DNA from 2 places in the Bradyrhizobium sp. USDA 376 genome. Region 1 is predicted to be linked to the other one. Evidence: predicted binding sites of a transcription regulator. Region 1 holds the regulator's gene; the other holds the start of a gene.
What was found. The regulator LexA, encoded in region 1, represses DNA repair genes until DNA is damaged. The targets are predictions, from matches to a motif close to TGTTCNNNNTGTGTTCNG.
Positions count from the first base shown of each region.

Region 2: a site for LexA is predicted at 2,111-2,128, ahead of ACVJ19_RS09060 (DNA recombination protein RmuC). Genes of this name have one in related genera too.

Region 1 covers NZ_JBSSGN010000001.1:6,779,471-6,783,625, reverse strand. Annotated here, with positions in the region: gene ACVJ19_RS31565 (GAF domain-containing protein) at 1-804, opposite strand, end outside; gene ACVJ19_RS31560 (hypothetical protein) at 1,028-1,459, opposite strand; gene ACVJ19_RS31555 (hypothetical protein) at 1,650-1,853, opposite strand; gene lexA (transcriptional repressor LexA) at 2,023-2,724, opposite strand; gene ACVJ19_RS31545 (molybdopterin molybdotransferase MoeA) at 2,900-4,111, opposite strand.
Region 2 covers NZ_JBSSGN010000001.1:1,958,506-1,962,660, reverse strand. Annotated here, with positions in the region: gene ACVJ19_RS09065 (AmpG family muropeptide MFS transporter) at 1-698, opposite strand, end outside; gene ACVJ19_RS09060 (DNA recombination protein RmuC) at 877-2,079, opposite strand; gene def (peptide deformylase) at 2,251-2,778, shown strand; gene fmt (methionyl-tRNA formyltransferase) at 2,923-3,846, shown strand; gene truA (tRNA pseudouridine(38-40) synthase TruA) at 3,985-4,155, shown strand, end outside.

The sequences.
Region 1 (4,155 bases):
CATCCCGGTGGCCCAGGCGCCGCCGATGCTGCCGTCCCCCCTGGTGATGGGCTTGTCCGCATAGAGCGCGGCCAGATCGGTCTGGGCGCTGCAATCCCCGGCGCGGAAGACCAGCGCAGAACGGGTCTCATCCGGCACCCAGATCTCGAAGCGCCGCGCGATCGGCGTCGCCTGCGCGGAGAGGAAGGTCAGCACCCAGCTCTGGTCGGTGCCGGTCCGGTAGGGCACGCCGACGCCGAGATTGATCCCGACCTCGGCGGCGTCTTCCCAGCGCAGAAAGCTCTTGGCGTTGTGCAGGTCCTTGATGATCAGCGGCAGGCCGGCTTTCCAGGTGCGTCCAGGCAGGCCGAAGCCGCGCGGAAACCTGGTGTGGCGCGAGTTGAACTCGAACATGTCGGCGGTGCCATAGTAGCCGTCGACGAGGCCCATCTCATGGGAGGTATCGGGGTCGTTGTGCCAGAGCTCGATCGCGCCGACATGCGCGTCGTCGTCGCCGCAGAACAGCACCATCACGGCTTGCAGGAATTCACCTGAGAACACCGGCACCGCCACCCCGCAGGTCAGGCCCGCCGCGAGCGCCTGGTCGGTCCGCCTGAAGTAGGAGTTGGCGAATTTGGTGAGGATGACGGGGTGGCCGGAAGCCCAGGCCTTGCCGGGAAGCCCCTCATCCCGACCGAAGCGCAGCTCTTCACTTGCGGCCTTGAACGCGGACACCCCTTCGCCATAGAGGCCGCCGCCGAATTCCAGCCGCATCCGCGTCCGGTCGGGCACCCAGAGTTCAACGACGCGAATGAAGGTCTTCATCGAACGTGTCCGCTGCCTCAAGCCTTCTGGCAGCATCGGCCATTTGCCTGCGGAACGGACGTTCAAAATTCAGGCAGGGCAGCGCAAACTTCGTGCGACGGAGAACTGCGGGGGGTGATCGGCGAAAGCATTTTCGAAGATGCAAGCCGCACCCCATCGCCGGCCGCGGCCGGCGATGGCGATTTCAATCCTGGCCCCGACCCGCGAGCCGGGGGCAGCTACGTCAGCCGATCGGCAGGCGCGTGATCGTCGGCCTGTCGGCGATGATCTGCGGCTTGTGCTCGCGCTCGCCCAACGGCTGGGTCACCGGCAATTGCAGCACGGTTGCGCGCTGGCCTTCGACGAGCTGAGTCACCAGCACGTATTTGCCGTCGGGAAATTCGATCGCATCATGATGGCGATCCGGAATGTGCGGATCGATCTTGCCGAACTTGCCGACACGGGAGTTGATGGTGCGCGTCCAGATCCAGCGATTGTCGTAACGGACGTTGTCGGCGAAAGCGAGCTCCGTTCCCGGCAGCAGGCAAACCGCGACCGACATGTCGGCTTCGGAGGCGAAGCCACGCGTCGAGGTGCCGCGGAAGGTTGTCGTGACGATCGTCTCTCCGACTTCGGCGGGACGCGTCGCGACGGCGTGCAGGCTGTAGTCACACATCGGGGTGCTCCTCATTCGAAGATAGCAACCCACGTCTCTTTTCGAGGCGCAGGCCTCTATCAGAGTGGAAGCATACAACGGTCTGCTTGGTTGTGGGCAAATCTGCGGCTTTGGGTCCGCACGTCGCCATCACAATATCTTTTTCAGATGCACGAGGAACAAACCCCCGTGCATTGGGCGTGCTTCTTCTTCAGCGGCCAGCAGGTGCCGACCAGCCCGAATACGGCCAGGCGGGTTGCGACGGCTGTGCAACGGCGCCGCGTGCGTTGCGGAATTGCTCGCTCGTCGTCGCCGGCTCCGTCTTGCGGACATGATGCGAGCGCGCGGCGACGGCCGGTGACGCCGCCGCTGCGATCAGCGCCATCGTGACGATGCTCAAGACGATTTTGCGCATGGTTGTCTCCTCGGTTTCTCAAAGGCCCGCAAAGCGATGCGTGCTTTGCGCGGCGTGCCGAGGATCTAGCGCGGGAGAGGTGGCCGGATAATCTGTGCAGAACCAGAAAGACTATCCAGCCGGAGCGGACAATCATCCGCTCCAACGCGTGTCAAATCGCGATGTCAGCTCAGTACTTCCGGTACAGGCCGATCAGCTTGCCCTGAATCTTCACCCGGTTGGGCGGCAGGATGCGGACCTCATAGGCGGCGTTGGCGGGCTCGAGCGCGATCGACGCGCCGCGGCGGCGGAAGCGCTTCAGCGTCGCTTCCTCGTCGTCGATCAGCGCCACCACGATGTCGCCGGTGTCGGCGCTCTCGTTGCGCTGGATCAGCGCCATGTCGCCGTCGAGGATGCCGGCTTCCACCATCGAATCGCCGCGCACCTCGAGCGCGTAGTGCTCGCCGGCGCCGAGCATGTCAGGCGGTACGCTGATGGTGTGGCTGCGGGTCTGCAGCGCCTCGATCGGCGTGCCGGCCGCGATACGGCCCATGACGGGCACGGCGACGGGACGCTCACCTTCGTCAGCGGACGGGCTGGACGTCGTGCGCACCTTGCCGAGATTGCCTTCGATGACGCTCGGCGTGAAGCCGCGGCGGTTGCCGGCAGCCGCCTGGAGCTCGGGCAGCTTGATGACCTCGATCGCACGGGCACGGTTGGGCAGGCGCCGGATGAAGCCGCGCTCCTCGAGTGCGGTGATCAGGCGATGGATGCCTGATTTGGAGCGCAGGTCGAGCGCGTCCTTCATCTCGTCGAAGGAGGGCGGCACGCCGCTTTCCTTCAGACGCTCGCTGATGAATCGCAGAAGCTCGTATTGTTTGCGCGTTAACATCTCGACCAAATCCCCCGGTTGATGTCGTTCGATTCCGAGACGCTGGGTTCAGCGATAAGTCGCTGCATGCTCGAAACAAATCATGAACGGACACTATATGTTCGATACATGTTCCGCAACTGCTTAATTTACCGTGAACAAGGCAAAGTTCGCGGAACGCGTGTGGCCGTGCAGCTCAGACGGGCAGGCGCAGCACCTCGCAAGGCGAGCCGGCGTCGGCCTTCGGCGCGAACGGCGCGCGCACGAGAAGTACCTGTGCCGCAGCGAGATTCGCAAGCAGTGAGGAATCCTGATGATTGACGGGAAGGGCGATCAGCGTGCCGTCGTCGCGCATTTCCAGGCGCGCGCGGAGATAATCCTCGCGCTGGTCGTTGGCATCGAGGTCGCGGCCAAGCACGGCGTGCTCGCGGCGATGGTGAATCACGGTGCGGCCCGACAGCGCGCGAATCAACGGCACCATGAACAGGAAAGCACAGACGTAGGATGACACGGGATTGCCGGGCAGGCCGATCACGCGCATCGTGCCGAGCCGCCCGTGCATCATCGGCTTGCCCGGCCGCATCGCGATCTTCCAGAACGACATCGCGATCCCCTCGGCCTTGAGCGCCTGCTGGACCAGATCGTGGTCGCCGACCGAGGCGCCGCCGGTCGTGATCAGGATGTCGGCGCCGCTCTCGCGGGCCCGGCGGATCCCGGCGGTGGTGGCTTCCAGCGTATCGGCGGCCACGCCGAGGTCGACGGTATCGGCGCCCTCCTGGCGGGCGAGTGCGTGCAGGGCATAGCCGTTGGAATAGACGATCTGGGCGGGGCCGGGTGTCGCGCCCGGCATCACCAGTTCGTCGCCGGTGGCGAGGATGGCGACCTTCGGACGGCGCTGGACGGGAAGGTGCGGATGATTCATCCCGGCAGCGAGCGCCAGGTCGCGGTCGGTGAGCCGGGTTCCCCTGCGCAGCAGCACGTCGCCCTCGGCAAAGTCGACCCCGGCGCGCCGGATGTGCCGTCCTGGAATCGCTGCTTCCTTGATCGTGATGCGCTTGCCGTCCGCGACCGTATCCTCCTGGATCACGACCGCGTCCGCGCCGGCGGGGACGACGCCGCCGGTGAAGATCCGGACCGCTTCGCCGGCGCCGACCGACCCGGCAAACGGCCGCCCGGCCGCGACCTCGCCGATGACCATCAGCCGGGAATCGATCGTCGCCGCATCGGCCGCACGCACGGCATAGCCGTCCATCGCCGACATCGCCTGCGGCGGCTGCGTGCGCCGCGCCGCGATGTCGCTGGCGAGCACGCGGTGGTAGGCTTGGTCGAGGGAGACCGTTTCTTCGGCCAGAGGCTCTGCACCCGCGAGCACGGCGGCAAGCGCATCGGATACCGGCATCAGGGCCACGGTGAACTCCCGCAACAATCGAAGGACTCGGTTGGCAGGGTTCT
Region 2 (4,155 bases), 4.8 Mb from region 1:
GCCCGCACCGACTGTTCGGGCTCGGTCGCGACCAGCGCCGTGATCGTCCCGATCAGCACCATCGCCGCCATCACCACATAGCCCCACATCCACGCCGAGGTGCGGGTGATGCCGGTGCCCTCGAAGCCCGAGACGATGAACAGCGCGCCCGCGGTCGAGACCAGCATGCCGATGCGATAGGCCGCGACGTAGGCCGCCATGCCGGCGGCCTGCTCGCTCTCGGGCAGGCTCTCGACGCGGAAGGCATCGACCACGATGTCCTGCGTCGACGACGTCGTCGCCACCAGCAGCGCGCCGAGCGCGACGTAGAACGGCGAGCGCGCGGGATCGGTCATCGCCAGCAGCAGGATCGCGACGATCAGCAGCAGCTGCGAGAACACCAGCCAGCCGCGCCGCCGCCCGAACGCGCGGGTGAACAGCGGCACATGCAGCGCGTCCACCAGCGGCGCCCACAGGAACTTCAGCGTGTAGGGCGTGCCGACCAGCGCGAACAGCCCGATGGTCTTGAGATCGACCCCGGCCTCGCGCATCCACACCAGCAGCGTCGATCCCGACAGCGCCAGCGGCAGCCCCGAGGAGAAGCCGAGGAACAGCACGATCAGCACCCGCGGTTGCAGGTACACGGCAAGGCTCTCGCGCCAGGAGGGGGCGGCGGCGCTGGTTTGGACGGTTCCGGAAGTCGCGTCGGGAGCGGTCATGAGGTGGTGTTAGCAGATTCTGGGGGCGCTGCCTCTTCTCCCTCTCCCCGTTCTTACGGGGAGAGGGTTGGGGTGAGGGCCTCTCCCCATGCGGGAGGTGGTCGTGAGGCCTGTACCCCCTCACCCGGATCGCAAGAGCGATCCGACCTCTCCCCGCAGGCGGGGAGAGGTAAGCAAGTCACTCCCCCGCCTGAAGCTTCCGCGGAAACAGCTCGCCCGCGCCGGTTGCCACCAGCCGCGGGCCCTCTGCGGGCGCATCGCTCTTGCTGAAGTCGAGTTCCTCGATCCGCCCCGCGCGTTTCTCGATCTTGTCGGCGGAGATCAGCACCTGGCGCACGTCCTCGTTCACGTCGGCAAAATGCTTCTGCAGCTTCAGCACGCGGTCGCGCAGGCGCCCGAGGTCGTCGCCGAGCTTGATCACCTCGGTGCGGATCTGGTCGGCGGCGTCGCGCATGCGCGCGTCCTTCATGATCTGCTGCATCACCTGGATCGCGAGCATCAGCAGCGAGGGCGACACCAGCACCACGCGGGCGCGATAGGCCTTCTGGATCACGTCGTCGAAGCCGTCGTGGATCTCGGCGTAGACCGATTCCGACGGCACGAACATCAGCGCCATCTCCTGGGTCTCGCCGATGACGAGGTATTTTTCGGCGATGTCGCTGACATGCTTCATCACGTCGCCGCGCAGGCGCTGCGTGGCGATACGCCGTTCCTCGTCGGTGCGGGCGTCGTGCAGCGCCGTCATCGCCTCCAGCGGAAATTTGGCGTCGATGCAGAGCGGGCGCTGGTCGGGGAGGAACACGACGCAGTCGGGCCGTTTTCCGGTCGAGAGCGTGAACTGGAACTCGTAGGATCCCTTGGGAAGGCCGTCCTGGACGATCGCCTCCATCCGCGCCTGGCCGAAGGCGCCGCGCGACTGCTTGTTGGCGAGCACGTCGCGTAGCGTCGTCACCTGCGTGGTGAGGTCGGTGAGGTTCTTGTGCGCGTTGTCGATGATGCCGAGCCGCTCGTGCAGGGCGCGCAGGCTCTCCATGGTGTTGCGGGTCGAATGTTCCATGGACTGGCCGACGCGGTGGGTGACCGAATCCAGCCGCTCATTGACGGCCCGCGCCATCTCGGCCTGCCGGCCCGCCAGCGCCTGGGTCATGGCGTCGACCCGCCCCGAGGCCTCGCTCTGGGCACGAAGCACTTGGGCGAGGCGTTCCTCGAGCTCGTCGGCCCGGATCGCGTGGGCCATGGCGAGCTCCGCGCCGCGCCGCCCGGATCGCGCGATCACCACCGCAATCACCACCAGCAGGATGAGGACGAGCGCGCCGAAGCCGATCAGCGCGTCGATGGTGCGCACCGGCCAGTCGCCAGCCGTGAAAATGATCTCGTTCATGCCAGCTGTTCTAACCGATTCGCCTCAAAGCGCGAACGAAGAGGGAACGGTTGGGGTTAAGAACTCCCTACCTTTTATGGTTAACGAAACCTGACGTTTTATGGTTAGCGGAGCGTTAACGGGGTTCCTCGCCGCATTGACCGCATCCGGCGCGGGGCTTAAATCGCGGCCATGGCCCTACGAGAAATCATCATCCTGCCCGACAGGCAGCTGCGCCTGGTCTCCAAGCCGATCGAGAAGGTCACTTCGGAGATCCGCAAGCTTGCCGACGACATGTTCGAGACCATGTACGACGCGCCCGGCATTGGCCTGGCGGCGATCCAGGTCGCGCAGCCCTTGCGCCTGATCACCATGGACCTCGCCAAGCGCGACGAGAGCGGCGAGACCAAGCACGAGCCGCGCGTGTTCATCAATCCCGAGATCCTGGCTTCCTCCGAAGAGCTCTCGGTCTACGAGGAGGGCTGCCTGTCGATCCCCGAATATTACGAGGAGGTCGAACGTCCCGCGAAGGTGCGCGTGCGCTTCACCGATCTCGACGGCAAGGTGCACGAGGAGGATGCCGAAGGCCTCTACGCCACCTGCATCCAGCACGAGATCGACCATCTCAACGGCGTGCTGTTCGTCGATTATCTGTCGAAGCTCAAGCGCGACCGCGTGATGAAGAAGTTCGAGAAGGCCGCCAAGCGCGCGGGCGAGTAGGCTTTCCGTCGTTCCGGGGCGATGCAAAGCATCGAACTATGGTGCGCAATTGCGCACCTGAGAACCTCGAGATTCCGGGTTCGGCTCTTCGAGCCGCCCCGGAATGACTGTCACTGGATCGCGTCCTTCCGCAGGTTCTTTCCGATGTCCCTCCGCCTCATCTTCATGGGTACGCCCGATTTCTCCGTGCCGACGCTGCTCGAGCTGGTCGCGCATGGCCACGAGATCGCGGCCGTCTACACCCGCGCGCCGAAGCCGGGCGGGCGGCGCGGCCTGCAATTGCAGCCGACCCCGGTTGAAGAAGCCGCGCGAAAACTCGGCATTCCCGTGCTGACGCCGAAGACGCTGAAGACGCCGGAAGCGCTCGAGGAATTTCGTGCGTTCGACGCGGATGCGGCCGTGGTCGTCGCCTACGGCATGATCTTGCCGCAGGCGATCCTCGATGCGCCGAAGCTCGGCTGCTACAATCTGCACGCTTCGCTCTTGCCGCGCTGGCGCGGCGCGGCGCCCATCAATCGGGCGATCATGGCTGATGATGCCGAGAGCGGCGTCATGGTGATGAAGATGGATGTCGGTCTCGACACCGGCGACGTCGCCATGGCCGAGCGCCTTCCGATCACCGACACCATGACCGCGCGCGACCTGCATGATCGTCTCTCGCGCCTTGGCGCCGACCTGATGGTGCGCGCCATGGCCGCGCTCGACCGCGGCGGGCTCCAGCTCAAAAAGCAGAGCGAGGACGGCGTCACTTACGCGGCCAAGATCGACAAGGTCGAGGCGCGGATCGACTGGAGCAAGCCGGCGCGCGCGGTGCTGCGCCACATCCACGGCCTGTCGCCGTTTCCCGGCGCCTGGGCGGAGCTCGAGAGTGCGCGTGTAAAGATCCTGCGCTGCGAGTTGGCGAAGGGCTCCGGCGCGCCGGGCGAGGTGATCGACGACCTCCTCACCATCGCCTGCGGCGAGGGCGCGATCCGCATCATAGAGCTCCAGCGCGAAGGCAAGGCCCGGATGCAGGCCGCGGACTTCCTGCGCGGCGTGCCGCTGAAGGCAGGCGCCAAATTCAACTGACGCTGTCATACCCCGCGAAGGCGGGGTATCCAGTACGCCGAGGCTTCTCGGCTGAATACAGATGCCTCGGCGTACTGGATCGCCCGGTCCAGTGCGCAATTGCGCACAAGGCCGGGCGATGACACCACCCGGATTGAGATGCCCCGCTACAAGCTCACCATCGAATATGACGGCGCGCCGTTCTTCGGCTGGCAGGTGCAGGACACGCTGCCATCGGTGCAGGGCGCGCTCGAAGCGGCCGTGAAGGCGATGACCGGCGCGGATTTGCGGGTGCATGGCGCCGGCCGCACCGATGCCGGCGTGCATGCG